DNA from 2 places in the Microbacterium sp. MYb64 genome. Region 1 is predicted to be linked to the other one. Evidence: predicted binding sites of a transcription regulator. Region 1 holds the regulator's gene; the other holds the start of a gene.
The links. Region 1 encodes LexA, which represses DNA repair genes until DNA is damaged. Its sites were predicted from a motif close to TCGAACANNTGTTCGA; they were not measured.
Positions count from the first base shown of each region.

Region 2: a site for LexA is predicted at 2,493-2,508, ahead of CQ044_RS02870 (HNH endonuclease signature motif containing protein). Genes of this name have one in related genera too.

Region 1 is NZ_PCOW01000020.1:40,382-55,926, reverse strand. Features, by position in the region: gene hisH (imidazole glycerol phosphate synthase subunit HisH) at 1-195, opposite strand, end outside; gene hisB (imidazoleglycerol-phosphate dehydratase HisB) at 192-812, opposite strand; gene CQ044_RS15590 (histidinol-phosphate transaminase) at 809-1,894, opposite strand; gene CQ044_RS15585 (LysM peptidoglycan-binding domain-containing protein) at 1,942-2,298, opposite strand; gene lexA (transcriptional repressor LexA) at 2,620-3,306, shown strand; gene metE (5-methyltetrahydropteroyltriglutamate--homocysteine S-methyltransferase) at 3,427-5,748, opposite strand; gene CQ044_RS15570 (methylenetetrahydrofolate reductase) at 5,786-6,799, opposite strand; gene CQ044_RS15565 (prolyl oligopeptidase family serine peptidase) at 6,946-8,811, shown strand; gene smpB (SsrA-binding protein SmpB) at 8,820-9,296, opposite strand; gene ftsX (permease-like cell division protein FtsX) at 9,402-10,316, opposite strand; gene ftsE (cell division ATP-binding protein FtsE) at 10,313-11,320, opposite strand; gene CQ044_RS15545 (C40 family peptidase) at 11,598-12,239, opposite strand; gene prfB (peptide chain release factor 2) at 12,334-13,446, opposite strand; gene CQ044_RS15535 (HNH endonuclease signature motif containing protein) at 13,582-14,829, shown strand; gene CQ044_RS15530 (MFS transporter) at 14,922-15,545, shown strand, end outside.
Region 2 is NZ_PCOW01000002.1:151,361-166,905, forward strand. Features, by position in the region: gene CQ044_RS02860 (hypothetical protein) at 1-225, shown strand, start outside; gene CQ044_RS02865 (nitroreductase family protein) at 245-817, shown strand; gene CQ044_RS02870 (HNH endonuclease signature motif containing protein) at 836-2,365, opposite strand; gene CQ044_RS02880 (erythromycin esterase family protein) at 2,757-4,109, opposite strand; gene CQ044_RS02885 (RNB domain-containing ribonuclease) at 4,096-5,514, opposite strand; gene CQ044_RS02890 (isocitrate lyase/phosphoenolpyruvate mutase family protein) at 5,568-6,341, shown strand; gene CQ044_RS02895 (proline--tRNA ligase) at 6,412-8,169, shown strand; gene CQ044_RS02900 (TetR family transcriptional regulator) at 8,239-8,841, opposite strand; gene CQ044_RS02905 (APC family permease) at 8,893-10,383, opposite strand; gene CQ044_RS02910 (P1 family peptidase) at 10,532-11,692, shown strand; gene CQ044_RS02915 (pyridoxal 5'-phosphate synthase) at 11,729-12,325, shown strand; gene CQ044_RS02920 (cupin domain-containing protein) at 12,322-12,762, shown strand; gene CQ044_RS02925 (TIGR00730 family Rossman fold protein) at 12,831-13,880, shown strand; gene CQ044_RS02930 (helix-turn-helix transcriptional regulator) at 13,981-14,241, opposite strand; gene CQ044_RS02935 (FAD-dependent oxidoreductase) at 14,360-15,545, opposite strand, start outside.

The DNA of each region.
Region 1 (15,545 bases):
CGCCTCGCGGACGGCTGCGAACGCCCCGACGCCCGGTACCACGAGCCCGTCGGCCTCGAGCGCCGCGGAGCGGTCGCCGGTGAGCTGCGCGTCCGCGCCGGCGCGGATCAGCGCCTTCACGGCCGAGTGCACGTTGCCGGACCCGTAGTCGAAGACGGCGACGGTCGGACGACGGCCTTCTGCGCCCTCGCTCACAGGGCGCCCTTGGTCGAGGGCACGCCGACCACGAGGGGGTCGAGCGCCTTGGCCTGACGGAACGCGCGCGCGAAGGCCTTGAACTCGGCCTCCGCGATGTGGTGCGGGTCGCGGCCGCTGATCACACGCACGTGCACGGTCAGGGCGGCGTTGTACGCGATCGCCTCGAAGACGTGACGCACGAGGGATCCGGTGAAGTGGCCGCCGATGAGGTGGTGCTCGTAGCCGGCCGGCTCTCCCTCGTGCACGAGGTAGGGGCGACCGGAGATGTCGACGACCGCCTGCACGAGCGCCTCGTCGAGCGGGACGAGCGCGTCGCCGTAGCGGGAGATGCCGTTCTTGTCGCCGAGCGCCTCGCGGATCGCCTGGCCGAGCACGATCGCCACGTCCTCCACCGTGTGGTGCGCGTCGATGTGGGTGTCGCCTGAGGCGCGCACGGTCAGATCTGTCAGCGAGTGCTTCGCGAACGCCGTCAGCAGGTGGTCGAAGAACGGGACCGAGGTGTCGATGTGGCTCTGCCCCGTGCCGTCGAGGTCGAGCTCGAGCTCGATCGTCGACTCGGACGTGGAGCGGGTGCGGCGCGCGGTCCGGGCCGCAGCGGGGGTCTCAGCGGTCATGAGGCCGATCCTATCGAGGCGAGGGCGTCCAGGAATGCGGTGGTCTCGGCCTCGGTTCCGGCCGTGACGCGCAGGTGATGCGTGATGCCGACATCGCGGATCAGCACGCCCCTGTCGTAGAGGGCGCGCCAGGTCGCGGCGGGATCGGCGACCCCGCCGAACAGCACGAAGTTGGACCAGGACGGGTGGGGTTCGTACCCCAGGGCCGCGAGCGTGGCGGAGATGCGATCGCGCTGCGCGACGATCTCATCGACCATCGCGAGCATGATCGGCGCGTTCCGCAGCGCCGCGATCGCCGCCGCCTGGGTGAGCGCGCTCAGGTGGTACGGCAGGCGCACCAGACGCAGGGCGTCGATGAACGCCGGATCCGCGGCGAGGTAGCCGACCCGCGCTCCGGCGAAGGCGAAGGCCTTGCTCATCGTGCGGGAGACGGCGAGCCGCGGCCGTCCCTCGAGCAGCGTCAGCGCCGTCGGCGAATCCTTCGGCGCGAACTCCTGGTACGCCTCGTCGACGATGACGATGCCTCGCGCGGCCTCGTACACCGCCTCGATCACGTCGAGAGGCAGCGGGGTGCCCGTGGGGTTGTTCGGCGCGCACAGCAGGATCACGTCCGGATCGTGCTCCAGGACCTGCGCGACCGCCTCGTCGACCGTCAGCTCGTAGTCGGGGTGGCGGACCCCGGCGACCCAGGTCGCCCCCGTGCCCTGGGCGAGCAGCGGGTACATCGAATAGGTCGGCGCGAACCCGAACACGGTGCGGCCAGGGCCGGCGAAGGCCTGCAGGATGTGCTGGAGCACCTCGTTGGACCCGTTGCCCGCCCAGATGTTCGCGGCCACGAGGTCGTGGCCGAGGTAGCCGGCGAACGCCTCACGGAGCTCGGTGAACTCGCGGTCCGGGTACCGGTTGACGTCGCGCAGCGCCACCGCGATGTCGTCGAGGATGTCGCTCGCGACCTTCTCGGGCACCGGATGCGTGTTCTCGTTCACGTTCAGCGCCACGGGCAGCGGCGCCTGCGGGGCCCCGTAGGGGCGCAGTCCGCGCAGGTCGTCACGAAGGGGTAAGTCGTCGAGCGAGACAGTCACCCTGCCATGCTAGGCGGCCCGGCTGTGATGCCGGTGCCGCGTGACGATCAGCGTCCGGTCGCGCCGTACTCCGCCGGGATGGCCAGGTGCTGCCCGACCTCGATCACGCCGCCGTCGACGAGGTTCAGCTGGGAGATCTTGGCGACGACGTCGCGCGGGTCGGCGTTCGGCGCGACCTCGCCCGCGATGGACCACAGGGTGTCGCCGGGTTGGACGGTGACGGTCGCGAAGGTGTTGCCCGTCGTCTGCTCGCCGGAGGCGAGCGCGGATCCGCCGCTCAGCGCTGCGAACGCGATCGCCGCAGCCACCGGGAGCGCGACCAGCGCGGCGAGCACGCGCCGACCGCGTGCGGTGATCCGCAGGCGCGTGGCGGGAACCGGACCGGCGAAGGTGATGCTGCTCATGGTGCTTCTCCTCAGTGTCTGTGTCGGTCCGCCTCTCCCCGGATCGGGATCCCGTGTGGAGGATCTTCGAATCCGGGCCTCTGGAGAGGCGAACCTACGTACCGAAACTACTTTCGAGTTCGAACATCTGTCAAGCGTTCTTCGAATATCGGTTCCGATAATTCGCCGACACGCTCGAACAGATCTATCGACTCCGCCCCGATCTCGGATACGGTTTCGATACGAAGACCCCATCACGGACCACCGACATTCGAATCGCCGCCCGCGAATCCATGCCGATCACCGGATCCGCGAGGGCCCGATGCACACGAAGGAGATGGCATGAGCGACGGTGCGAACCTCGGCTCCGAGGCCCCGCGGACGCGGCGCCGCAAGAGCCTCAGTGCGAAGCAGATGGCGATCCTCGAGGTCATCCAGACCTCGATCGCCCGGTACGGCTACCCGCCGAGCATGCGCGAGATCGGCGACGCCGTGGGTCTCAAGTCCCTCAGCAGCGTGACGCATCAGCTCGGCCAGCTCGAGCTCAGCGGCTACCTGCGCCGCGACGCCGGCAAGACCCGCGCCATGGAGGTCCTCATCGACCTGCCCGGCCTCTCGACCGAGAACCCCGCAGACACCGCCCCCTCGGTCGGAGACGCCGCGCTCGTGCCGCTCGTGGGCCGGATCGCCGCCGGAGTGCCGATCACGGCCGAGCAGCAGGTCGAGGAGATCTTCCCCCTCCCCCGCCAGCTCGTCGGCAAAGGTGATCTGTTCATGCTCAAGGTCTCCGGCGAGTCGATGATCGACGCCGCCATCTGCGACGGCGACTGGGTGGTCGTGCGCTCACAGGGCACCGCGGAGAACGGCGAGATCGTCGCGGCCATGCTCGACGGCGAGGCCACGGTCAAGACGTTCCGCCGGCGGGACGGCCACGTGTGGCTGCTCCCCCGCAACAGCGCCTTCGAGCCGATCCTGGGCGACGACGCCACGGTGCTCGGCAAGATCGTGGCGGTGCTGCGCGCGGTCTGATCCCCGCCCCTTCCACGTCGAGGCCCCCTCTGCGCATCGAGGCCCCCTCTCAGATCCGAATCTGGGAGGGGGCCTCGGTGCTGCGAGGGGGCCTCGATGAAGACGCCCGGTGCGGGGAGATCAGACCGCGACCGACACGTCCTCGCGGACGCGGCGGGTGGCCTCGACGATGTTGCGCAGCGAGGCGTTGGTCTCCTCGTAGCCGCGGGTCTTCAGACCGCAGTCCGGGTTGACCCAGAGCTGACGCGTCGGGATCTCCTCGACCGCACGGCGCAGGAGCACCTCGACCTCGGAGGCGTCCGGAACGCGCGGCGAGTGGATGTCGTACACGCCGGGGCCGATGCCGTGGTCGAAGCCGGCCGCGGCGATGTCCGTGACGACCTCCATGCGACTGCGGGCGGCCTCGATCGAGGTGACGTCGGCGTCGAGCGCGCGGATCGCGTCGATCACGACGCCGAACTCCGAGTAGCAGAGGTGCGTGTGCACCTGCGTGGCCGTCTCCGCGCCCGCCGTGGACAGCCGGAACGACGCGACGGACCAGTCCAGGTACGCCGGCTGGTCGGCCTTCTTGAGCGGCAGCAGCTCGCGCAGCGCCGGCTCGTCGACCTGGATGACGCCGATCCCGGCGGCCTCCAGGTCCGCGATCTCGTCGCGCAGCGCCAGGGCGACCTGGTTCGCCGTCTCGGCGAGCGGCTGGTCGTCGCGGACGAACGACCAGGCGAGGATCGTGACGGGGCCCGTCAGCATGCCCTTCATCGGCTTCGCGGTGAGGGACTGCGCGTACTCCGACCACGCCACCGTGATCGGCGCCGGACGCGAGACGTCGCCCCAGAGGATCGACGGGCGCGTCGCGCGGGATCCGTAGGACTGCACCCAGCCGTTCTCGGTGACGTCGAAGCCGTCGAGGTTCTCGGCGAAGTACTGCACCATGTCGTTGCGCTCGGGCTCGCCGTGCACGAGCACGTCCAGGCCCAGCTCCTCCTGCAGGGTCACGACCCGGCCGATCTCCTCGCGGAGGAAGCCGTCGTACTCGTCCGCGGTGATCTCGCCCTTGGTGAACTGCGCGCGGGCGCGTCGGATCTCGCCGGTCTGCGGGAAGGATCCGATGGTCGTGAGCGGCAGCGCGGGCAGGTCGAGCGCGATCGACTGCGCGGCCACACGGGCCTCGTAGTCGCCGCGGTCGAAGTCGGCGCCGGTCAGCGCCGAGGTGCGCGCACGGACGGCGTCCACGCGGACGCCGGGGGCTCTGAGACGGTCCGTCAGGGCGGCGGAGGCGGCGTCGAGCTCGGCGGCGATCGCGGAGCGCCCCTCGGCGAGGCCCTTGGCGAGGGTCGTGACCTGCGCGACCTTCTGGTCGGCGAAGGCGAGCCAGCTCACCAGGCGCTCATCGAGCTTGGTCTCGTCCTCGACGTCGTGCGGCACGTGCTGCAGCGAGGTGGAGGTCGCCGCGGCCACGCCGGCCGCACCGAGACCGCGCAGCGCCTCGAGGGTGTCGAAGGCCGCGGAGAGGTCGCCGCGCCAGATGTTGTGGCCGTCGACCACGCCGCCGACGAGCACCTTGTCGGCGAGGCCGGGGACGGATGCGGGCACGGTGCCGCGCACGAGGTCGAGGCCGATCGCCTCGATCGGAGCCGCGGCGAGAACCGCGAGGTTGGCGTCGAGGGCCGCGTACGGGGCCGCGACGAAGATCGCCGGGCGCTCCGCGAGACCGCCGAGGACCGCGTACGCGCGCTCCGCGGCCGCACCGAGCGCTGCCACGGAAGCCGGCAGCGACTCGCTCACGAGCGCCGGCTCATCCAGCTGCACCCACTCCGCGCCGGCGGCCTCGAGCGCGCCGAGCACCTCGGCGTAGACCGAGACGAGGTCGTCCAGGCGCGACAGCGGGTCGAAGCCCTCCGGCGCCTCGTCCGCGGCCTTGGCGAGGGCGAGGAACGTGACGGGGCCCACGAGCACGGGGCGGGTGCGGAAGCCGGCCTCCGCCGCCTCCCGCACCTGGCGCACGATGCGGTCGCTGGACAGCGAGAAGACGGTGTCCGGTCCGATCTCGGGCACGAGGTAGTGGTAGTTCGTGTCGAACCACTTCGTCATCTCGAGCGGCGCGCGCTCGCCCTCGCCACGGGCGACGGTGAAGTACGCCGGCAGGCCGATCGTGCCGTCGGCGGACCGCAGGTCCTCGAAGCGGGCGGGGATCGCACCCACGGTGACCGCGGCGTCGAGCACCTGGTCGTAGTACGAGAACGACTCGGGGATCGCCGAGTCGGAGCGGCCGAGGCCCTGCACGGCGAGACGCTCGCGCGTCGTCGCGCGCAGCTCGGCCGCGGTGCGCTCGAGCTCGGCCTCGTCGATCCGTCCGGCCCAGAACGCCTCGACGGCCTTCTTGAGCTCACGGCGACGGCCGATGCGCGGGTAGCCCAGGACGGTGCCCTCGGGGAATGCGGTCATGACGGTCCTCTCTGACGGAAGGGGGGAAGGATGCGGCCTAGTGCGCGCCGCTGGTCTCTGCGAGCTGGAGGGCGCCGCCCACGGGGGACGTCGCCCCGCCTTCGGGGAGGACCCCGGCGGCCGTGAGCACGTCCAGCACGGTGCGGTGCTGGTTGAACGCGTACAGGTGGATCCCAGGCGCCCCGCCGTCCACGAGCTCCCGCACGAGCTCCGCCGCATGCGCGACGCCGATCTCGGTGCGGCCCTCGGCGGTCGGCTCGACCTCGAGGTCGATGGACAGCTCGGCGGGAAGCTCCTCGCCGCTGAGCTCCAGCACGCGGCGCAGGCGCGCGGGCGACGTGATGGGCATGATGCCGGGCAGGATCGGGATCGTGACGCCCGCGCGACGTGCGCGCTCGACGAAGGCGAAGTAGTCGTCAGGGTGGAAGAACAGCTGCGTGATCGCGAGCGTCGCCCCCGCGGCCTGCTTGGCCAGCAGCGCGTCGATGTCCTGGTTGCGGTACGTCGAGCGCGGATGCCCGTTGGGGTACGCCGCGACGGCGATGTTCACCTTCCGGCGGGGCGTCACCTGAACGGCTCCGGGAACGCCAGGGATCGGCCGCTCCTGGTAGGGCGCCCGCTCGGCCTGCGCCCTGTCGATCAGCTGCACGAGCTGCGCCGAACTCTCCAGGTCGCCGAGGAACGGCTGGCTCTCATCCAGTGGCGGATCGCCGCGCAGGGCGAGGAAGCTGAGGATCCCTGCGTCGAGGAACTCCCGGATCAGCCGGGAGGCTCCGGCGTACGTGTTGCCGACGCAGGTGAGGTGCGCGAGCGGCTCGACGGAGGTGTGCTCGCGGATGTAGCGCAGCACGTCGAGCGAGCGACCGCCGACGGATCCGCCCGCGCCATAGGTCACGGAGATGAAGCGAGGTGCAGCCGATGCGAGCTGCTGGATCGTCTCGTGCAGAGCCTCGATCGGCGCCGTGGTGCGCGGCGGATACAGCTCGAAGGAGATCGGGACGCGCGGAACGACGGCCCCGGCGGGGGCGAACGGCGGCGCGTCGAAGGACATCTCTCTCCTGGGTCGGGGCGGTCACCCCACGCTAGGCGGCGCTGCCACGCGGCGCATGCTGTGTTTCGTCATGTGTCGGCGCTCCGGAAAGCCCGGCACGCAGCGCCGCACGAGACGGCGCCGGCCGGTTCTCCTAGGCTCGAATCATGACGACTCCGCACGGATCCTGGCCCTCCCCGCTGTCCGCGGCCGACCTCGCCGTCGCCGGCACGAAGATCGACGGAGCCCGCTATGCCGCGGGCGGGATCTGGTGGAGCGAATCGGTGCCGCAGGAGCGCGGGCGCATGCGGGTGATGCGCCGCGACGGCGTCGGCGCCGCGCGCGAGGTGCTGCGCGCGCCGTGGAGCGCCCGCTCCCGGGTGCACGAGTACGGCGGCGGTGCGTGGACGGTCGCCGATGACGGCACGCTCCTCTTCGTCGATGGCGAGGACCAGCGCGTGCACCGGCTGGATCCTGAGACCGACGCACCTGTGCCGCTCACCGCGCCGGGTCCGCGCTACGGCGGCCTCAGGGCGCAGCAGGGGCGCCTGTTCGCCGTGCGCGAGGACCTGCGCGCCGCGCCGCACCAGCGCGCGATCGTGGAGATCCCTCTCGACGGTTCCGCGGCAGCGGACGATGCCGCCGTCACCACGATCCTCGGCGGCGACGGCTTCTTCGCCCACCCGGTGCTCTCCCCCGACGGGACCCGGCTCGCACTCGTGACGTGGGACGTGCGGCGGATGCCGTGGGAGGCGTCGGAAGCGCTCGTCGTGGATCTGGCGACGGGATCGCGGACCCCGATGCCGGGCCGCGCCGCGCTGCAGCCCGAGTGGCTCAGCGACGACGAGCTGCTGTTCAGCCATGACGCGACCGGACGATGGAACCTGTACCGCGCGATGCCCGGCGGCGCACCCGCGACCGTCTCCCCCGCCGACGCCGACACCGGCGGCGGGCTGTGGGTGCTCGGCCAGCGATGGTTCCGGGTGCTCGAGGACGGCAGGATCCTGGCCGTCCGCACGAACGGATCGGACGCGCTGGTGCTCATCGAGCGGGACGGCACGGAGCGCGAACTGGCGGTCCCGTTCGACGGCGACCTCAGTCTGGAGGATGCACACGGATCCCTGGTGCTGATCACCGGACAGGGACGACGGGTCACGCCGGGTCTGTGGGAGCTGGACCTCGACGCGGGCGTCGCGCGCGCGATCCGCGGCGGCGATCCCGTAGACCCCGCGTGGGTGCCCGGCGCACGCCCGGTGAGCTTCGACGGACCGCACGGCCCCGTGCACGCGTTCGACCATGCCCCGGCGAACCCGGATGCCGATGCGGCTCCGCAGGCGCTGCCGCCCTACGTCGTACAGGTGCACGGCGGCCCGACGGCGCACTCCTCGGGCGCGCAGGCGGGATGGATCACGTACTTCACGAGTCGCGGCATCGGCGTGCTCGAGGTGAACTACGGCGGATCCACCGGCTACGGCCGCGCCTACCGCGAGCGGCTGGACGGCGAGTGGGGCATCGTCGACGTGGACGACGTGCTGGCCGCGGCGCAGGGGCTCGCGGATGCCGGTCTCGCGGATCCGGCCCGCATCGCGATCCGCGGAGGATCCGCCGGCGGCTGGACCGTGCTGTCCGCGCTCGTCCGCGGCGGGATGTTCGCGGCCGGCCTCGACCGGTACGGCGTCGTGGACCTGCGGCTGCTCGCCGAGGAGACGCACGACTTCGAGCGCTACTACCTCGACGGCCTCGTGGGAACGCTGCCCGAGGCCGAGCAGACGTACATCGACCGTTCGCCGCTCACCCACGCGGACCGCATCGACGTGCCGGTGCTGATCCTGCAGGGCGCCGACGACGCGGTCGTGCCGCCGTCGCAGTCGGAGGCGATCCGCGACGCACTCGCCGCGCGCGGAGTGCCGCACGAGTACGTGCTGTTCCCGGGCGAGGGACACGGATTCCGGCAGGCGGACACGATCATCGCGGCCGCCGAGGCGGAGCTGCGGTTCCTGGGCTCAGCCTTCGGATTCGACCCCGTGCCTTAAGCGGCGGGTCACTCCCCGAGGCGGTTGCGCGAACGCATCGCGCGCTCCGCCTCGCGGGAGTCCTGACGCTCGCGCAGGGCCTGTCGCTTGTCGTACTCGCGCTTGCCCTTCGCGAGGGCGATCTCGACCTTGGCGCGCCCGTCGGAGAAGTACAGCCGCAGCGGGATGAGCGTGTAGCCGCCCGCGGAGACCGCATGCGAGAGCTTCGCGATCTCCTCCTTGTGCAGCAGGAGCTTGCGGATCCGCTTGGCCGAGTGGTTCGTCCAGTGCCCCTGCGAGTACTCCGGGATGTGCACGGCGTCGAGGAACGCCTCGTTGCCCTTGATGAACGCGTATCCGTCCGTCAGGTTCGCACGCCCCTGGCGCAGCGACTTCACCTCGGTGCCGGTGAGCACGAGCCCCGCCTCGTACGACTTCTCCAGGTTGTAGTCGTGACGTGCGCGACGATTGGTCGCGATGACCTTCTCCCCGCGTTCCCTGGGCATGGTTGTCTCCTGCTGTTCGTATGACGGATCCGGCACGCGCCGGTCAGGCCCGAGAAGGCCAGCCCGCCAGTCTATACACGGAAGGGCCCCCGCCGCACGGACGGGTCAGGCGCGCAGCCAGCGGCGGATCGCGAAACCGGCGCTGAGCGCGGCGAGGATCACGCCGATGCCGATGAGCACCGGCACCACGAGCATCGCCTCGTTCAACCCGACCCAGGTCGTGATGAAGGACACCCGCTTGGTGAGGTAGTCCTGCACACCGAAGTGCACGCCCAGCAGCACCACGGCGCTCGCGAGCACGGATCCGATCACGGCGGCGAAGACGCCCTCCAGGACGAACGGGGTCTGGATGAATCTGTTCGAGGCGCCGACGAGGCGCATGATCCCGATCTCCCGCCGTCGCGCGTACGCCGACAATCGGATCGTGGTTCCGATGAGCAGCACGGCGGCGATCAGCATCAGCACCGCGATCCCGACCGCGATGTAGGTCGCGACAGTCAGAGCGTTGAAGAGCGGATCCAGATACTCGAGCTGGTCCTTCACCTCATCCACGCCCTTGACGCCGCTGAAGGCCTCCGCGATGACGGCGGACTGGGTCTGGTCCTTGAGATTGACCTTGAAGACCGCGTTGACCTGATCGGCCGTGAGCACGCCGGCATAGTCCTTGCCGACGAGCTTCAGGGTCTCCTGATAGGCCTGGTCCGCGGTCTGGAAGCTGCTCTGGGAGATCAGCGGCTTGAGGGTGGAGCCGTCGAGCTCCGCCTGCACGGCCTTGATCTGGTCCTCCGTCGCGGTGCCGCCGATGCAGCCCGGCGACGTCGAGACCGACGAGCACATGTAGATCGCGACCTGGGCGCGGTCCTGCCAGTAGGCGCGCATCGTGCCGATCTGCGCCTGCATCAGGATCGCCGCCCCCACGAAGGTGAGCGAGACGAACGTGACGAGCACGACCGAGATGACCATGGAGGCGTTACGGCGCAGGCCGGTGAGCGCCTCGCCGAGGATGAGTCCGAACCTCATGACGTCGGACCCACTTCCTCGTCGTCGCCGGTATCGAGTCCGAGCCGGTCCGCCACGCCCAGTTCGGCGAGGTCGACGGCGGGGATCGCGATCGGATGCGTGGCAGGACGCGCGTCGTCGGACGGCTTGAGCGTCGCCTGCTGCGGCGCGGTGGTCGGTGCCGCCGTCGCCGCCGCGTGGTGCTCCACGACCGGCGTGGGCGCGGAAGCCGGATCCGCGATCGCGGCCTCCGTCTGACGGTGCACCTCGCGCACGGTCTGGAGCGCGGCGGTTGCCGCGGCTCCGCGGATCGCCTCGGGCTCCAGGCGCGGGACGTTGGAGGTGTCGCCGTAGCCGCCGCCGACCTCGTCGCGCACCATCTCGCCGTCGCGAAGTTCGATCACGCGGCGCTGCATCTGGTCGACGAACGCGGCCTCGTGCGTGGCCATGAGCACCGTGGTGCCGCCGGCGTTGATCCGGGCGAGCAGCTGCATGATGTCGACCGAGGTGCCGGGGTCGAGGTTTCCGGTCGGCTCGTCGGCGAGCACGATCTGCGGACGGTTCACGATGGCGCGGGCGATCGCCACGCGCTGCTGCTCACCGCCGGACAGCTCGTGCGGCAGGCGCTTCTCCTTGCCGCTCAGACCGACGAGTGCGAGCGCCTCCGGCACCGCCTGCTGGATGAATCCGCGGGAGGCGCCGGTCACCTGCAGGGTGAAGGCGACGTTCTGGTAGACGGTCTTGGAGGGCAGGAGGCGGAAGTCCTGGAAGACGGATCCGATGCTGCGGCGGAAGTACGGAACCTTGCGGTTCGCGATGGACTTCAGGTCGCGTCCGAGCACCGCGACGCGGCCGGACGTGGGCGACTCCTCACGGAGGATCAGCTGCAGGCAGGAGCTCTTCCCGGATCCCGACGCGCCGACGAGGAAGACGAACTCGCCTCGCTGCACCTCGAAATCGACCCCGGACAGCGCGGGACGCTTGGTGCCGCGATAGCGCTTGGTGACGTTCTCGAATCGGATCATGGCGTGTCGAGCCTAAACGGGCGCCGCACGCAGCCCGCGAGCGACACCCCACCACGGCGGGTTCCCCCGGCTATGAGGTGCCTGGGATCATCAGGACGGCTCGAGGCCGATCACGAAGGCCAGGAACGTCACGATCGCGCCGAACAGCGCCAGTCCCGCGACGGTCGCACCGACCGTGCGCCATGCTCTCGTCGTGCTCATCCCGCGCACCTCCTCGGACGGCTGGGTAACCCACGATTCTACCGCCGGAGGCACCGCGGCCACCAGGAGTTCCGCGTCAGAGCCGGATGAAGATCGGCGGGCCGGAGCTCGCCCACGGGGCGTGGTGCTCGACGTAGCGACCCCAGTCCGGCGAGTCGATGATGCCGCCGGCGCCGTCCCAGATTCCGATGTGCCGGCCGGGCCACCACACCAGGTCGCCGGCGCGCGCCTCGTCGGCGGAGATCACGGTGCCCAGCGCCGCCTGGTTGTCGGCGCCCCGGGGAAGGCTGATCCCGAAGTGCCCGTACACGTACTGCACGAGCCCGTCGCAGCCGAAGGAGTCGCTGGGATCCGCGCCCCAGCCGTAGGGCACGACGCCCACGAACGTCTGCGCGTACGCGACGACCGCATCCCCGGAGAACTCCTGCGTGGGTGCGGGGGCCGCGGTCGTCGTGGAGCTCGCGGCGGCCGCGGGGGCGGCGCTCGGCTCGACGACCGGCGCGGGCGGCGTGTAGAGGACGTCGAAGACGGCCCTCGTCGTGCTCGGTTCCTGAGCGGCGGATGCGACCGTGTAGGTCTGCGGGGCGACGACGAGCGACACCGTGTGCGTCGAGGACGCGGGTGCTCCCGGCGCGAAGGCGTACGCAGCCGTCGCCGCCACGGGGACGATCAGCGCCGCGATCGCGCAGCCTGCCGCCGTCTTCCGTGTCACAGTCATCGGGATTCTCCGTGTCACAGCCATCGGGTCACCACCCTATGACACTCGCGGGCGCCGCGCCCTGGAAAGTCCCTGAATCGTCGGTGCCGACGGATCAGTCGTCGTCGTCCTTGCGCTTGCGCCACCGGATCCCTGCGGAGATGAAGCCGTCCAGGTCGCCGTCGAACACGTTCGCCGGGTTGCCGGACTCGTGACCCGTGCGGAGGTCCTTCACGAGCTGCTGTCCGTAGAGGAAGTAGGAGCGCATCTGGTCGCCCCAGCTCGCGGTGATGTTACCGGCGAGCTCCTTCTTCTTCGCGGCCTCCTCCTCCTTCTGCAGCAGCAGGAGGCGGGTCTGCAGCACGCGCATGGCGGCGGCGCGGTTCTGGATCTGCGACTTCTCGTTCTGCATCGAGACGACGATGCCGGTCGGGAGGTGCGTGAGGCGCACGGCGGAGTCGGTCGTGTTGACCGACTGGCCGCCGGGGCCGGACGAGCGGAACACGTCGACGCGGATGTCGCCCTCTGGGATGTCGACCTCGGTCGCCTCCTCCATGAGCGGGATGACCTCGACCGCCGCGAACGACGTCTGGCGCTTGTCGGCCGATCCGAACGGGCTGATCCGGGCGAGGCGGTGCGTGCCGGCCTCGACCGAGAGCGTGCCGAACGCGTAGGGCGCGTCGACCTCGAACGTCGTGGACTTGATGCCGGCGCCCTCGGCGTAGGACGTGTCCATGACCTTGACCGGGAACTTGTGGCGCTCGGCGTAGCGCAGGTACATGCGCAGCAGCATCTCGGCGAAGTCGGTGGCGTCGTCGCCGCCCGCGCCGGAGCGGATCGTGATGATCGCGGCGCGCTCGTCGTACTCGCCGTCCAGCAGGGTCTGCACCTCGAGCTGGTTCACCGTGTCGGTCAGGGAGGCGAGCTCGGCGCGCGCCTCGGTGGCGGAGTCCTCGTCCTCCATCTCGTTGGCGAGCTCGATGAGCACCTCGAGGTCGTCGAGACGCTGCTCCACCTCGGTGACGCGCTTCAGGTCGGCCTGACGGTGACTGAGCGCGCTCGTCACCTTCTGGGCCTTCTCCGGGTCGTCCCAGAGGTCGGGCGCACCGGCCTCCTCGCTGAGGCGTTCGATGTCGGCGCGGAGTCCCTCGACGTCGGCGACCTCGCGGATGTCGCCGAAGGTCTGACGGAGGGCCGCGATTTCGGCGGAGAGATCAAGTTCGAGCATGGCACCTCAGAGTATCGCGCGCGGCGATGACCTGACGACCCATCGGCCTCGCGCCTCCGGAAGAGGGCCGAGAACGGCCAAAGAATGAGGCGTTGATCCCTGGCATTCTTCGTAGTTTTGTACTATACTCGGGTCATGGAGAACACCGACGATCCGGCCCCGCGACTCGCGTCCGCGGCGGAGATCGTCGACCTCGTGCTGGGAGATCTCGCCCGCAACGATCATGAGGTGAACCGGCGGGCGGCTCTGCGCTCGGAGCGGATCCTCGAGGTGATCGAACTGGCGCGCCGGCACCCCGACCTCTACACGGCCGACGCGGATCCCGGCTTCGCCGAGCGGGCGGCGGTCATGGACATGGCGTTGCGGCTGCAGCTCTCCGAGGATCAGGTGCGCGCCATGCAGGCGACCGCCGAGTTCGCGATGACGCTGCTGCCTAACGTCTGGGAACGAGCCCGTTCCGGATTCGGCTCCCCCGCGGCCGTGCAGGACGTCGTCTCCCGCGTGCGGGTGCTTCAGGCGCCGATCGATGCACCGGACGACGTCCGGGCGGACGCGCGCAGGGCGATCGCGGCCGCCGACGAGGCGGCCGCCGAGTGGCTGCTGACCTGCCCTCCGGCGATGCTGCGGCGCAAGGTCCGCACCCTCGTGGACAGGCTGCTCGGCGACCGCACCGTGCGCCGTCATGCGCGGGCGATGGAGGACAGGGCGGTGACGTTGACCGAAGCCGGTGACGGCATGTCGTGGCTGAGCATCTACGGTCCGACCGCCGACCTGCACGCCGCCTATCACCGGCTCTCGGCAACCGCGAAGCACATGCAGAAAGCGGAGCGGGGCGGCCGCACGCGGGATCAGCTCCGTGCGGACCTCGCGGCGGCCTGGCTGAAGGGCGACGGCACCGCGACCGCGGTGACGACCAAGGTGTTCGTCACAGTGCCCGTGCAGCTGCTCGCGGGCGAGGGCGCCCCGACAGAGCAGGCGGAGATCGTCGGCGTCGGCCCCATCGACCCGCTCACGGCCGCGCAGATCTTCCTCGACGCCGGATCCTTCCACCGCGTCATCACGGATCCGGTCAAGGGCGTCATCGTCGACATGGATCGCCGCACCTACCGCCCCACCCGCGCTCAGCGCAACTGGCTGATCCTGCAGCACGGCACCTGCTCCCGCGACGGCTGCACCCGCCTTGCGCTCGATGCCGACATCGACCACGACATTCCCTGGGCCGACGGCGGGACCACCGATATCCGCCGGCTGCGCCCCCTCTGCCCCAGGGATCATCGCCTGCGACATCGCACGCGAGCGAAGTATCGCACCCGGCCAGAGGAGCGCACGGTCCAAGTCATCACACCGACCGGGTTCCGCACTTCCGCGCCTGCGCCGTTCTGAACGGCACGGCCGCTCCGTCTCAGACGGCACACGGGTCTACCGTGGAGAGCGTGGCGGAACGGTCGATCTCAGTGCTCTGGAAGTTCGGCCCGATGGTGTACCTGCCGACGCTGCTGTTCTCGCTCGGCGAGGGCGCGGTCCTGCCCCTCATCCCCGTGATCGCGGCGAGCCGGGGCGCATCGCTTGCCTCCGCCGGCCTCATCGCCTCGGCGCTCGTGGTCGGACAGCTTTGCGGCAACATCCCCGCGGGCTGGCTCGTGGCGAAGGTCGGCGAGCGCTTCACGATGGTCATCGCGGGTGCGCTCTCGCTGATCGGCGTGATCGCGGGCGCGTTGGCGCCGAGCCTCGTCGTGTTCACGATCGCGGTGTTCGTGGTCGGCATGTCGGCCGCGGCCTTCGGCCTCGCCCGCCACGCCTTCATGACCACCCGGGTGCCGCTCGAGTTCCGTGCCAGGGCCCTGTCGCTGCTCGGCGGATCCTTCCGCGCCGGGATGTTCGTAGGCCCCTTCCTCGCCGCCGCGCTGCTCGCACTATTCCACACCGAGAACGCGACCCTGTGGTTCTTCGCGGTCCTCCTGGTCGCGCTGATCCTGCTCGTGCTGTTCGGCCCGGATCCGGAGGCGCAGGCCGCGGCCGCCGAGCGGGAGCCGGACGCGATCGAGGACACCGGCGAGGCGGTGAGCGGGTCGATCCCCACCATCGAGCGCGCGGGCGTC
Region 2 (15,545 bases), on a different contig from region 1:
CTCGCCGCCTGGGTGGCGTCCGGCGCATCGAGCCGGATCGAGGTCGACGGCGAGACGATCGTGGATCGCCGTCGCTGGGTGTGCGGGCTGCCAGAGGGCACCGCATCGATCCTCTGCGGCGGCACGCACGTGTCGTCGCTCGCGGAGTTCGCGTCGATCCGGGTGTCGCTGGATCTGACGGATCCGCAGCTGCTGGTCATGAAGACCTCGGCTGTGCCGGCGTAGTTCGCGTCAGACTGGGAGCATGACGATCTGCGAGGTCCCGGCCGCTCCCGCTGTGCACCCGGCGCTGGCCGGCAGATTCAGCCCGGTCGGATTCGACCCGGAGTTCGAGATCGGCGCCGCGCACGTCGATTCGCTGCTGGACGCGGCGCGGATGGCGCCGTCGGCGGGGAACGGCCAGCCCTGGATGTTCCTCGTCGCTCGCCGGGGCGATGCGATCCACCGGCGGCTCGTGCCGCATCTCGCGCGGAGCTCATCGATGTGGGCGCCCGATGCGTCGCTGCTGGTGGTGAACTGCACGCAGGTGCTGGTCGAGGGGACCGTGGACTGGGCGTACTCGGAGTTCGCCGGCTACGACCTCGGTCAGGCCGTCGCCCACATGACCGTCCAGGGCCTTCATCTCGGACTCGACGCGCACCAGTTCCGGGCCTTCGATCGCGACGCGCTCGCCGCCGAGTTCCAGATCCCGCCTCATTGGGAGGCCACCACCATGACCGCGTTCGGTCGTGCCTCCCATGCCCCCGGGGACGTCTCGTCCGCGGGCACGAGCCGTGAGCGGGCCGGCCGTGACGAGATCACCTGGGCTCGCGACTGATCGCTTTCCGCGATCCCGTCACGCCGCCGCGCGGAACCGCTTCCGCCATGGTCGGACGCCCGCCCAGGCGTATCGGAGGGCAGGTCTGGACGGGAGCGCGAAGGTCTGCCCGCGAGGGTGATGAAGGACGAAGTCTTCCTTCTCGCGGCGGGTGATCCGCCAGCCGCCATGGTGCAGTTGCATGTGATGGAACCTGCACAGCAGGATGCCGCGGTCGATGTCGGTCCGCCCGTCATCGCGGACCCACTCGTCGATGTGGTGCGCTTCGCCGAAGGACGCCGGGCGATCGCAGCCTGTCCATCGGCATCCACCGTCTCGGATGGCGAGCGCGACGCGCTGCTTGGGCGTGAAGAGGCGGTGTTCGCGGCCGACGTCGAGCGGGTTCCCACGGGAATCGACCGTGACCCTGACAGCGCCGACATCGCACGTCTGCTGCTGGGCGACCGCCGAGGGGAATGAGTGCAGGTGGTCCTCCGCATGTGCGATCGGATCTGCGATGCCGTCGCCGTTCACGACCTGGACGATGCGGACTCCCGCACGTCGCGCACCGAACACGGCCGGGGCGTCGGCGAGAGCGCCGGTGCGGAGCAGATCGAGGAGCAGGTCGTAGGTCAGCTGGTCGTTCGTGCGCGGATCGTCGGTCAGAGCCTGCGCGCGGGCCTTCTCCTCGGCGTCGACGAAGCGGGGGCCGCCGGTCCGCGGGCGCATGGCGTTGGCGATGATGGTGGTCGCCCACGCGTAGCCTTCGTCATCGAAGTCGATCGCGCCCCGCTTGTGACCGTCGGCCGTGGTCCACACGCGGAACGAGCGCCGCGAGTAGCGTTCCTGGAATCGTCGGGCCGCACCCTCGGGGTCGAGCCGATCGCGGATCGTGCGCGCCGCCGAGCCCAGCATCTCCGGAGTGTCGTGGGCCGCGGCAGCCATGAGCTGGTCGGCGGCCACCTCCCACAGCTCGCGCAGGAGCGCGTCGTGCTCGGTCTCGTCGCACTCCGGCTCGTGCTCGCACTCGTGCTCGGTCTCGTCGGAGAGCGGAGGATCTGCGAGCCCCTGACGGATCGCGTCGTGCTGCGCCGACGTGATCCGCCCGTCGAGCAGGGCACGATCGAGCTCTGTGTGCCAGGGCGTGACCGGCTTCTCCGCGCGAGTCGATTCGTCGTCCGAAAACTGGTCGCCGGCGGCCGGGACCGAGGAAGCCGCCGCGACTGCCGAGGTGCGGAGCGACTCGCCGATGCGCACCTGCCGGCCGGCTTCGGCCCTCGTCGAGCCCGTGATCTCCTGCACGAGGGAGGCGACGTTCCTGTGTCCGCGGGACTGGGCGAGTCCGTTCTGCCCGGCTTCGCGGGAAGAACGGGCCGCGATGACGCCCGTGACCGCCGCCCGGATCCTCTCCCCGCTCTGGACCAGCGCTGTCGCCGCCGTGAGCGCATCGACTGCTTGCGCATCGTCGAGCCGCTCGATGAGCGGGATGAGATCGATCGGTTCGAGGGCATCACCGAGCAGCGCGCGCAGGGCCTGAACCTGTGCCTCGATGTCGGTGAAGAGTTCCATGCTCCATTCTCTCGAACACCACCGACATTCGGAGAGACGATCCAAGATCGGGGAAGAACTTCGAACGAGGGCTGACTGTGCGGATCGTCAGCGCACGTGGCCCTCGTGGACGCGACCTCCGGCGACATCGAGCTCTCGTTCGATCTGCGCGGCGAACGATGAGTGGTCGCCGATCAGCAGTGGCGCGGAGAGCAGCGCCGCTCGATGCGGATCGAAGTCGCGGAGGCGGCGGTGTCGCGCCCGGCGCAGCTGCGGATGGAAAGTCCGCCCGATCACCACATCGCGCGCAGGACGCGCTCGGCGTCCGCGGGAGAGGCCGTCGCGCCGTGCGGCAGCGGCGAGAGCGCGCGCCGCCTCGGCGACCGCCCGCGAGACGGGCGTCGCAGAACGGTCAGCGCCGATCGAGCCCGCGGTCGTCGATCCAGGTCCGCCAGGGGGTCACCGACCGGATGAACGCCACCGCGTCGAACGCGTCGCGTGCGCGGCCCGGCTGGACCACGTCGCCGTTGTGCCATCCGGTGGTGGCATCGAGCGCGATGGCGGCCGCCTCCGGCGCGGTGCGGAGGTCGATGACGGCATCGTCGATGCCTGATCGCTCCAGCGCCGCGTCCAGGCTGGACGGATCGAGCGATGCGAGCGGCGCGACGAAGGGGCGGGAATGCCCCGGGGGATCCGTGGGATCGGGGCGATGCAGCCATTGCTCGCCGCCGCCGAACGCGGTCCCGACCACCACGAGGTCGTCGCCGAGCCGGTCCGAGAGGTGCCCGCCCATGGTCGTCATCGGATCCGGGACGAACGGGGGAGCGGAGAACGGGGTCCGCTGCACATGCCCGTTGGCCGCCGAGACCACGATGCGGGGCTCCCGCTGCAGGACCCACTCCACGGTGTCGGCCATCCACTCGTCGCGGATGTTCGCGGCGGGCCAGGTGCGGGTGGGGCCCGCGGTCATCGCCTGCAGGAACGCATCGGCCGCCCTGGCGCTCTCGGCGGCGCGGATCGCGAAGTCCACCCGCTGCTCCGCCACGGCGCCACCGCCGAGCGCCGCGATCTGCTCGCGCCGACGTGCCCGGATGCGTGCGGTGAGATCGGCGATGCCGACCGTGATGACCGCCCGATCCGGCGCGGGCAGCGCCAGATACGCCCGGATGGAGGGCGCGGCCTGTGCCAGGCCTGTGCGGTCGTCGGGGAGATACCCGAACAGCGGCAGCAGGGTCTCTCGGATGTGCGCGGCGTAGTGCGGATCCGCCTCGTCGAGGAGACCGAGCGCGGCGAGGATCCCGGGCAGCGCGCTCGCTGAGGAATCGGGCAGATCCATCCCGTACCAGCGCGGGGCCGATCGCCCGGTCGCGGTGCGCTCGCGCATCCAGGTGAGCTGGTCGAGCATCTCCTGGCAGGCGCCGAAGCCGTAGGAGACGCCTTCGCGCAGGGTGTCCCGCAGGCCAGCGCGCCCGGTGCGGATCCACTCGTCGACGCGTCCTCCCTCCGGGAGCCCGCTCTCCGTCACGAGGGCGGTGAACCCGGCGCGCCGGTGCAGGAACCGGAACACGCGGTCGCGCAGCGCGAAGAACTCGTGGACGCGGTGCATCGACTCGCCGATCGCGACGACGCGGGCATCGCCCACGATGCCGAGAAGCGGTTCGAGGTCCGCGTCGTCGTCCTCATCCGGATCGACCGTGCGTAGGCGATGCGCGTGACTGCGGAGCCACGCGCTCAGGTCGTCCGCGGAGCCCTCAGACGACCGCAAAGGCCGCCTGCCCCTTCGCGACGTCGACGGAGTTCAGCACCACCTGGATGGTCGCGCCCGCGGCCGCCGAATCCGGCAGCGCCATCGAGGCGGTCACCGGCGGCTCCGTGATCTGCACGGTGCCGCGCTCGCCGTTGCGGCGGATCACCACCGCGGGGAAGGTCTCGCCGACGTGCGGCGCGAGCACGGCGGCCTCCACGAGGTCGAGCGTGCGCGAGTTCAGCGTGGACGACCGCTGCGCCGCGGCGCGCATCAGATCCGGAACCTGCGCCATGCTCTCGTGCACCCACGCGGGGATCTCCTCGCCGTGGCTCACCGCGAGCGAGATCGCGAGGGACCAGCGGTCAACGAGCCGCCGCAGCGGAGCGGTGGCGTGGGCATAGGGCGCGGCGATCGCGGCCTGCGTCGTCTCGGCCGGGACCTCGCCGTCGAACGCGACATAGCCGGCGCCGCGGAACAGCGCGGATGCGGCCTCCAGGATCGGCAGGGTGCGCGGATCGTCCCGGTCGAGGCCGCGCAGGTAGTCGCCGTACCGGCCCGCCGTCCACGGCACGCCGAGCGCCTCGGTCTGCCGGCGGAACGTGTCGAATGCGGCGTCGTCGGGCTGCGGCATGGTCCGCAGGATGCCGACCTTCGTCTGCAGCATGAGCTGCGCCGCGGCCATGCCGGTCATGAGCGACAGCTGCGCGTTCCAGTCCTCGATCGGCAGGGGCGTGCGGCGCTCGATCGCGTAGGTGCCGTCGTCCTTGCGCACGACCTCATCGTCGGGCAGGTTCAGGCTCGCACCGCCGCGCTGCGCCTCCTGCGCCAGACGCAGGCGCCCGACCTCAGGAAGGAGCGCGGCCGGGGTGTCCCTGCCTGCGTCGAGGTCCGCCTGGGTCGTGATGTAGTCCAGCTTCGCGCGGGAGCGGATCAGCGCACGTTCCAGCCGCGTGTCGGTGACGGTTCCGGCCGCGTCCAGGGCGAACGTCCACACGAGCGCGGGGCGGTCCTGATCCGGCAACAGCGAGGCGCGATCCTCGCTGAGCACGGGCGGATGCAGCGGGATCGTGCCGTCGGCCGCGTACAGCGTCTCGCCGCGGGCGCGGGCCGCCTCGTCGAGCGCGCCGCCCGCCGTCACGAACGACGGGACGTCCGCGATCGCATAGCGGACCGTGTAGCCGGATCCGCTCCGCTCGATCTGGAAGGCCTGATCGAGATCCATGGATCCGGCCGGGTCCAACGTGGCGAACGCGATGTGGCGCAGGTCCAGGTCCGGCAAGGGCGCCGAGGCCGACGCGGCCTCCGCGAGCGCCTCGGGTGAGAATTCCGCAGGAGCACCGATCTCGGTGCGCAGCGCCGCGAGCGCGGTGGCGAGCTCGCTCTGTGCGGCGGACGGGGCGACGTGCGATCGGCGCTGCGGCATGGGTTCAGCCTAGGCCGCCCTCCGCGTCCGAGCCGGGTATTAGCGTTGTGTCCATGACCACCTCTGCCGACAAGGCCCGCACCCTCGCCGCGCTCTACGCGGCCCCCGAGATCCTCCGCGTCGTGAACGTGTGGGACGTCGTCTCCGCCAAGGCGATCGCCGCCCTGCCCGAGACCACGGCCATCGCCACCGCGGGCCACTCCATCGCCTCCTCCTACGGCTACGCCGACGGTGCGATCCCGCGCGAGCTCATGCTCGACATGGTCGGCCGCATCGCCGCCGCGGTCGAGCTGCCGGTGACCGCCGACCTCGACGACGGCTACGGCGACGCGGGGGAGACCGTGCGCCTCGCGATCGGCGCGGGCGTCGTGGGTGCGAACGTCGAGGACCGGCTGCGCCCCCTCGCCGAGGCCGCGGCCGATGTCGAGGCGATGATCCGTGCCGGTGAGGCCGAGGGCGTTCCGTTCGTGCTCAACGCCCGCACCGACGCCTTCGTCCGCGGCGGAGGCCGCCCCGTCGAGGAGTCCGTCGCCGACGCGATCGCGCGCGGCCGGGCCTACCTGGACGCCGGTGCCACCGCGGTGTTCGTGCCGGGGATCCTCGACGCCGACACCACCCGCGCCCTCGTCGAGGGGATCGGTCACGGCAAGGTCAGCGTGATCGGCCTGCCCGGCGCGCTCACCTCCACCGAGTACGAGGCGCTCGGCGCCGCCCGCATCTCCTTCGGCCCGCTGCCGCAGCGGGTCGCCCTCACCGCGCTGCAGGACAACGCGGCAGAGCTCTACGCGGGCGGGGTCATCCCGGCGAGCACGCGCGCGCTGAACTGATCCGACCTGCCGATCGCCCCGCCTCTGCAACCCGCACAGGCGGGGCGATCGTCGTCAGTAGACTTGTCCGGTGGTCACACGTCTCTCGAACTTCTTCCTCCGCACGCTCCGCGAAGACCCGGCCGGCGCCGAGGTCGCGAGCCACAAGCTGCTGATCCGCGCCGGATACATCCGACCGCAGGCATCCGGCATCTTCGCCTGGCTTCCGCTGGGCTTGCGCGTCAAGGCGCGCATCGAGAAGGTCGTCCGCGAGGAGATGGCCGCCGCGGGCGCCCAGGAGGTGCACTTCCCGGCGCTCATGCCGCGTGAGGCATACGAGGCGTCCGGCCGCTGGGACGAGTACGGCGACCTGCTGTTCCGACTGCAGGACCGCAAGGGCGGCGACTATCTGCTCGCGCCCACGCACGAGGAGGCGTTCACGCTGCTCGTGAAGGACCTGTACTCCTCGTACAAGGACCTGCCGCTGACGATCTTCCAGATCCAGGACAAGTACCGCGACGAGGCCCGGCCCCGCGCCGGCCTGCTGCGCGGCCGCGAGTTCACGATGAAGGACGCCTACTCCTTCGACGCCAGCGATGCCGGTCTCGACGTCAGCTACCAGGCGCAGCGCGACGCCTACGAGCGCATCTTCCAGCGCCTGGGCCTGGAGTACGTCATCGTGCAGGCCGATGCCGGCGCCATGGGCGGATCCCGCAGCGAGGAGTTCCTGCACCCGACGCCCGTCGGCGAGGACACGTTCGTGCGTTCTGAGGGCGGCTACGCGGCCAACGTCGAGGCGTACACGACCGCGATCCCCGAGCCCCTCCCGTTCGATGCGGCGAGCGCCCCCGTGATCTTCGACTCGCCGAACACGCCCACGATCGAGACGCTCGTGACGCATGCGAACGCGAACCTCGAAGGCGACTTCACGGCGGCCGACACGCTGAAGAACGTCGTGCTCGCGCTCACGCACCTCGACGGCACCCGCGAACTCGTCGTCATCGGCATCCCCGGTGACCGCGAGGTCGACGAGAAGCGCGCGGAGGTCGCCTTCGCCCCCGCCGAGATCGAGCCGGCGACCCCCGACGACTTCGAGAAGCACCCGCTGCTGGTCAAGGGCTACATCGGCCCGTGGTCGCCCACCGGCGCGATCCTCGGCGAGGAGTCCGCGACCGGGATCAGGTACCTCCTCGACCCCCGCGTCGTCGAGGGCACGAGCTGGATCACGGGCGCGAACATCGATCAGAAGCACGCGCACTCCGTGATCGCGGGCCGCGACTTCTCCGCGGACGGCATCGTGGAGATCGCCAACGTGCGCGAGGGCGACCCCGCACCCGACGGATCCGGCCCCGTGCATCTCGCGCGCGGCATGGAGATCGGTCACGTCTTCCAGCTCGGCCGCAAGTACGCCGACGCGCTCGGGCTCAAGGTGCTCGACGAGAACGGCAAGCTCGTGACCGTCACGATGGGCTCCTACGGCATCGGCGTGACCCGCATCCTCGCGATCATCGCGGAGCTCAACAACGACGACAAGGGGCTCATCTGGCCCGCCTCCGTGGCACCGTTCGACGTGCACGTGGTGGCCGCGGGTCGCGACCAGGTCGCGTTCGAGGTGGCCGCGGACGCCGCGGCTCAGCTCGAGGCCGCAGGTCTCGACGTGCTCTACGACGACCGCCCCAAGGTCTCACCCGGGGTCAAGTTCGGCGACGCCGAGCTCGTGGGCGTGCCGCGCGTGCTCGTCGTCGGCCGCGGCGCCGCCGACGGCCAGGTCGAGCTGTGGGATCGTCGCAGCGGCGAGCGCGACACCGTCTCCCTCGCGGAGGCCCTGCAGGCGCTCACCGCGCGCTGATCCCGTTCCCGCACTGCGAAGGCCCCGGGGATCCGAATCGGATCCCGGGGCCTTCCGCGTGCGCGAGGGTCAGTCCGCCGTGATCTCGCAGCCCAGCGCGAGCGACGCGTAGGAGAGGATGTTCGCGCGGTAGGTCGTGGCGCCGTGCTCGAGGCCGATCAACGGGTAGAGGTCGTACGCGTCTTCGAGCGCGACGATGTTGCGCGCGATCACGGTGAGCTCCGCCGCGGGCCGGAAGACGCCGAGCGCCGCCCCGATCTCGATCGTGGAGCGGTAGAGGCTCACCTGGCGCTCCACGATCGAGCGATGCAGCGGACGGTACTGGGGCTGCTCGCGCAGCAGCGGGATGCTCTCGTACGCCATCCGCAGATGGTCGCTGATCTCATCGGGCACACCAGCCTCGACCAGCTTCGCGAGCCGACGGATCGGATCCGGCTCCTGCTCCGCGATCACCCTGCGGTGCTCGTACATCTCCTCCAGCACGCCCTCGACGGTCGCGTACATGAGGTCGTCGAAGCTGGAGAAGTAGTAGAGCACGCTGCCGGCGCTCACCGACGCCTCGGCCGCGACCGCGCGCACGTTCGTCGCATTCAGCCCGCTCCGGCCGGCGACCCGGCGGGTGGCCGAGATGAGCTCGGCACGACGTGCGCTGTGCTTGTGCGGTGCCGGCACGGCGACCCCTTCCTGCGAACTGTCGGAGCCGTCGCGTCCGGATATCGGCGCTCAGCCCTCGTCGTCCACGACCACCGTGGTCAGCTCAGCATAATGCCGCGGGTTGCGGGCCTTGAGGACGAAGCCGATCACGATCCCGGCGAGGAACAGGACAGGGGTCGGGGCCAGCAGAGCGATGTTGATGGGACCCTCGACCCCGGAGACGAGACCGAAGTTCGTCGCGATGAGGATCCATCCCACGATCAGGCCGATCGCACCGAGCGCCGGCGCGACGATCACGCGCCAGACGCTGTGCCCTCGACGGTCGCGCAGGAAGAAGCCGACGACGGCGATCGCCGCGACCGCCTGCGCGAACACGAGGCCGGCGACGCCCACCGAGTACACCGGCAGGGCGAAGCCGAGGAACGGATCCGCACCGGTGGCGAGCGTGATCACGATCGCGGCGAGCGAGACGATGCTCATCACGAGACTCGCGTGGTGCGGGGCCTGAGTCTTGATCTGCGTGCGGGCGAGCCAGGCGGGCAGCAGCCGCTCGCGGCCGATCGAGAACAGGTAGCGGGTGCAGGCGTTGTGGAACGCGAGCAGACAGGCGAAGAAGCTCGTGACGATGAGGACGCGCATCGTGATCGACGCCCAGAGGCCCAGGTACTGGTCGCCGGCGTTGAACACCATGTCCTGGAAGGTGTCCTCCTGCGCGAGCTTGAGCACGCCGTCCACGCCGAAGGCGACCGTGAGGATCCAGAACGTGAAGGCGTAGAAGATCCCGAGGAACGCGATCGCGATGTAGGTCGCCATCGGGACCGTGCGGGTGGGGCGGATCGCCTCTTCGGTGTAGATGGCGGTGCTCTCGAAGCCGAGGTAAGCGCCGAAGCCGAACACGAACAGCGCACCGCTGCCCGCGGCGAAGAACACGTTCTGCGGAGCGAAGGCGGCGAACGAGATCGGCTCCGGACCGCCCTGTGCGAGGACGCCGATCGCGAGGATCAGCAGGATCGCGACCTCCGCGGTGAGCAGGACGGCGAGGACCTTCGCGCCCACGTCGATCTTGCGATAGCCGAGGATGCCGACCGCGAGGAAGGCGATGAGCGCGTAGACGGTCCACGGCAGGTCGATCCCGAACAGCGCCGAGAACGTCATCTCGCCGAAGAAGCCCACGAAGCCGTAGAAGCAGACGCAGAGGGCCGCGTAGGAGAAGATCGTGACGAACACGATCCCGATCCCGATCGGCTTGCCGAGCCCCTTCGAGCCGTAGATGTAGAAAGCGCCGGCGTTGCGGACGTAGCGGGACATCGCGGTGAACCCCACCGCGAACAGCATCAGCACGATGCCGGAGGCGAGCATGGCCCCTGGGCCGCCGATCCCCGCGAGACGGAAGTCGGTGGGAGCGGCGCTGGCGACCACCGTGAGCGGCGCCGCGGCGGAGATCACGAAGAAGACGATCGCCCAGATGCCCAGGCGGCGTCGGGCGAGCGCGGTGCCGCCGGTGAGGGCGGCGTCGGCCGGGGCGGCGACCGCGGAATCGGCGGGGGAAGGTCGAGACATCATCGGCTCCTGGTTCGATCCGCCGTCGCATCGGGACAGCAACGGCGCTTGAACAGTGATTCAAGAGCGTTAAGTCGATCCTGTCAAGCAATTGGCTACGATCTGTCGTAAGATTCTGAACAATCGTTCAAAGTCGATCGGAGACTCCATGACGTCGTATCCCACCTCGCCGCAGCCGGAGGGGCGCCCGCGCGCCCGCGATCTCGGCATCGAGTTCGACGGCGAGCCTGGTGCGCTGGATGCGATCACGGACGTCCCAGGGCTCGAGGTCGGCTTCACGACGCTCATCGCGGGGGAGGGCGCCCACGCGGTGCGTTCCGGGGTGACCGCGATCCTGCCTCGCGGGCGTGCCGGCGTCGGCGATGCGTGCGCGGCGGCCGTGCACTCCTTCAACGGCAACGGCGAACTCACCGGCCGCAGCTGGATCGACGAGTCCGGATCCGTCGCGCTGCCGATCGCGATCACGAACTCGCACGGCGTCGGCCCGGTGCACGCCGGCGTCGACGCCTGGCTCGCCGCGAACCGCCCGGACCTGGCCGCGCAGTGGCTGCTGCCGGTCGTGGGGGAGACGTGGGACGGCTACCTCAACGACATCAACGGCGGTCACGTGCGACCGGAGCACGCGGTGCAGGCGCTGGATACGGCGACGGCGGGGTCGGTCGCGGAGGGCAACGTCGGCGGGGGCACCGGCATGAACTGCTACGGCTTCAAGGGCGGCACCGGCACGGCCTCCCGGGTCGTGCACCACGGCGAGGACGAGTACGTGGTCGCCGCGCTCATCCAGGCGAACTTCGGCTCGCGCGCGGAGCTGCGCCTGGACGGCATCCCGCTCGGGCGGCAGACCGCGGCGCCGAACCCGATGGGCGACACCGACTGGTTCGCCCAGGACCGGGCCGCGGGACGCGCGGTGGGCGGGGCCGGATCCGCGATCGTCGTGATCGCCACGAACGCGCCGCTGCTGCCGGGGCAGTGCGCGGCGCTCGCCCGCCGCGGGGCGCTGGGCCTCGGCCGGAGCGGAACGGCGGGCAGCCACTTCTCCGGAGACATCGTGCTGGCGCTGTCGACCGCGAACCCCGGGGCGCTGAGCTCGGTGTTCCCCTCCGACGAGCGCGCCGAGTACGAGCAGCTGCGCTTCGTGCCGTGGGGGCGGATGGATCCGTTCCTCACCGCGGCGGTGCAGGCGGTCGACGAGGCGGTCTGGAACGCGCTCGTCGCGGCGGAGGACATGGTCGGCCGCGACGGTCATGAGAGCGTCGCGCTCCCGCACGACGAGATCCGCGCGGCCGTGGCGCGGCTCGCGGGGCGCTGAGACCTGGGCGGGCGCGCGTCCTGCAGGATGGGGGGCATGGACACCACTCCTGCCGCCTGGCTGCGAGCACGCCCCTCGCTCACCGGATCCGCGCCTGCGCTGCATCCCGACGCAGTGCCGGACGATCCGCTCGCGCTGTTCCTGAACTGGATCACGGACGCGGCGGAGGCCGGCGTCGCCGAGCCTCATGCGGTGACGCTGGCGACGGTCGACGCCGACGGTGTTCCGGACGCGCGCACCCTCATCCTCAAGGACATGGACGAGCGCGGCTGGGCGTTCGCGGGCACGCGGTCCTCCGCCAAAGGCCGCCAGCTCGCGGCGAACCCGGCGGCTGCGCTGAACTTCTGGTGGCAGCCGGTGCTGCGCGCCGTGCGGGTGCGCGGGCCGGTGATCGAGGCCTCCGCGGAGGAGATCGCCGCCGATCTCGCGGCGCGTTCGGCGGAGGCGCGAGCCGGTGTCGCCGAGGGGGACTGGGTGCTCTGGCGGATCGTTCCGACCTGGATCGAGTTCTGGCAGGGCGCGACGGATCGCAGGCACACCCGCATCGTGTACACCCGGGAGGGAGATCGCTGGCTCCGGTCCTGGAGCGGTGGCGAGGGTACGCGCCAGGGCGCGGAGGAGGAGAGCGGATGAGCGACTATCAGGTGATGAGCATCGGGAGCCCCGACGAGTGGCGGGCCTTCCACGGCGGGTTCGACGAGACGCGCTCGCGCGACGGACGGCGCGTCGTCGACCACGAGCTCACGATGCAGTACATCGGCATGACCGCCAACGCCCTGGTCCCCGGTGAGGAGGCGGGCTACTGGCATACGCATGCGCGGATCGAGGAGCTCTACGTGTTCCTCGCCGGACGCGGTCAGATGGGTGTCGGCGACGACGTCGTCGAGGTCGGGCCCGGCTCGGTCGTGCGCGTCGGCCAGGGCGTGCCGCGCACCTGGCGCGCCCGTCCGGACAGTCCGGGCGAGCTGCGCTGGCTCTGCATCCGCGCCGGCGGCGAGTCGCTGCCGCACCTCCCCGACGACAGCGCGCGCCTGCCGGAGCGCCCCATGCCCTGGCCTGCCGCGGACTGACGGCCGCGGGCGAGGGCTGCTCCGCGCGGCGGCGTCCGCCGGCGCAGGGGGCATGACACGCTGGAGGCATGACCGACGAGATCCTGCCTCCCGCCCTCAGGGCCGAGATCAACGCCGTGCTCGACGACGCCGGTGTGCATGCCGATCGGCGCCTGGTGCTCCGGATGCTGCAGACCGCCGTGCTGCTCGGCGAGGACGGCACGGACCGGCTGGATCTGAAGATCGCCTCGGCCGCCCTCTCCGAGATGCGCAGCGCCTTCCGGCTGTTCGCTCCGTTCCACGGTGTGCCGAAAGTCACGGTCTTCGGATCCGCCCGCACTGCGCAGGACGACCCCCTGTACCGGCAGGCGCGCGATGTGGCGGCGGCGCTCGCCGCGGAGGGCTGGATGGTGGTGACCGGCGCGGGGCCGGGGATCATGCAGGCCGCCGCGGAGGGAGCGGGCCCTGAGCGCTCCCTCGGGGTGTCGATCCGGCTCCCGTTCGAGGAGAAGGCCAACACGATCGTCGCCGAGCAGGAGCACGTCGTGGCGATGAAGTACTTCTTCACGCGCAAGCTCATGCTCATGAAGGAGTCCGGCGGATTCATCTGCCTGCCCGGAGGCTTCGGCACCCTGGACGAGATGTTCGAGCTGCTCACGCTGCAGCAGACCGGCAAGGCGGAGCCCATGCCGATCGTGCTGCTCGACGAACCGGGCGGAACGTTCTGGCGGGGTCTGGAGCGCTTCGTCCAGGAGGACCTCGCGCCGACCGGCGTGATCTCGCCCGGCGACTTCGACCGCGTGCAGATCACCGACTCCGTGACCGAGGCGGCGGCGGTCGTCACCGGGTTCTGGCGCAACTACGACTCGCTGCGGTGGGTGGGGGACCTGCTCGTCCTCCGTCTGCGCGCGGAGCCGACCGCAGACGAGATCGTGCAGTTGAACGAGCAGTTCGGATCGATGCTGTCCTCCGGCCGCATCGAGGCCTGTGGTCCGCAGCCCGCGGAACTCGCCGACAAGGATCGCGTCGAGCTGCCGCGGCTGTCGCTGCATCTCGACCAGCGCTCGGTCGGGAACCTCTTCCGCCTCATCGGGGCGGTCAACCGGTTCGGCTCCGCCCGCTCCGCCCCCTCCGCCTGAACGCACCCTTCCACTTCCGGGTCGTCCCCATGAGAGGACGCCATGGGGTCCTCTCATGGGGACGACCCGGAGATGGAGTGGAACTCAGGAGGGGCGATGCTCAGCGGGCGGGGGCCTGCAGATACGCGAGGATGGCGCGGACGCGACGGTTGCCGTCGGGGGAGTCCTCGATGCCGAGTTTGGCGAAGATGCCGCCGATGTGCGTCTCGACGGTGCGCTCGGAGAGGAACAGGTGCTCGCCGATCGCCGCGTTCGACCAGCCCTCGGACATGAGCGCGAGCACCTCGAGCTCGCGCGGGGTGAGCGCGTCCAGCGCACGGCCCGACGGCTCGGCGCCGAGCGGCGCGATCACGGCGCGCACGTCAGCACCGCGTGGACGATCGTCCCGGTCGTCCACGGCCCTCGGGTAGTCGGAGCCCCCAGCGCGGCCTCCATGACAGCACTGTAGAACCAAAGCAGCGCGAGCGGTACCGCCCTGCTCACGCCTCGGCGCGTAGGATCCCCTCGGCGAAGGCGGCGAGGTCGGCGGGTCGCCCCAGCACCCGCTCCGCGGCGCGCGCGCCGGACGCGTAGGCGCCGCCGACCGTCGCGGGCTCCTCGCCCCAGGTGGCCTCGCCGGCGAAGTGCAGCACGCCGTCCACCGGGCCCGCGAGCGCGTCGTGGTCGTGGTGCGAGGATCCGGTCGCGACGTGCGAATAGGAGCCGTGCGAGAAGGGATCCTCGCCCCAGCGCGTGATCCAGCGGGCGATCGGATCCGGGACGGCCTCGCCGTAGAGCCGTCTCAGCGCCGCCACCGCATCCGCCGCGGCGTCGTCGTCGGTGAGCGTCTGCACATGCCTCCCGAAGGGGCCCGCGGCGAAGGTCAGGAGCGTCGGCCGCCCGCTGATCGCGGACACGTCGTACCAGGAGTGCCAGTGCTCGCCTGATTCGCCGAGAGCGCGGATCGCATAGGCGCCGTCCTCCCAGAAGCGTTCGGGGAACTGCAGGAACACCTTGTTGAACACGCCCATGCCGAGCCGTGTGATCGGATCCGCGACCTCGGCGGGCAGGGGCGGCTCGAAGGCGATCGCGCCCGCCTTCAGCACCCCGAGCGGCACGGTGACGATCGTCTGCGCCGCGGTGAACACGCCGCGGTCGGTCTCGACGCGCACACCGTCCGCGACGCGCGCGATCCGCCGCGCCACGTGCTCGAGCCGCACGTCCAGTCCTGCCGCGATGCGTTGCGGCAGCTCGTCGTAGCCCCGGGGGAACACCACCTCGTCGCCGTCGATCGTGTCCTCGTCGAGCCCGTGGGCGTCGAGGTCGCCGATCCAGGCACCGCACTGCTCCTCGACGCGGTGCCGGAAGAACTCCCGGATCTCGTCGATGCGCTCGGGATCCAGGGCGTCTTCGCGGCGCTCGAGCCCGTCCAGCGCGCGCTCCGTCACGTCGAGGTAGGTATCGCCGGGAGCCGATCGGGAGATCGCCGCCTCCAGGGCGCGATCGGCCGTCTCGACGTCGGCGACCCACTGCGCGCTCTCCGCCGCGGACATCCGGCTCCCCGAACCGTCGAAGTCGGCGATGGGGCGCCCGCCCGCCTGGAAGCTGCCGACGGTGAACTCGATCGTCGGCAGGTCGAGCGCCTGTGCGAGCTCCCACAGGCGGGAATCCTCGATCCCGTGGATC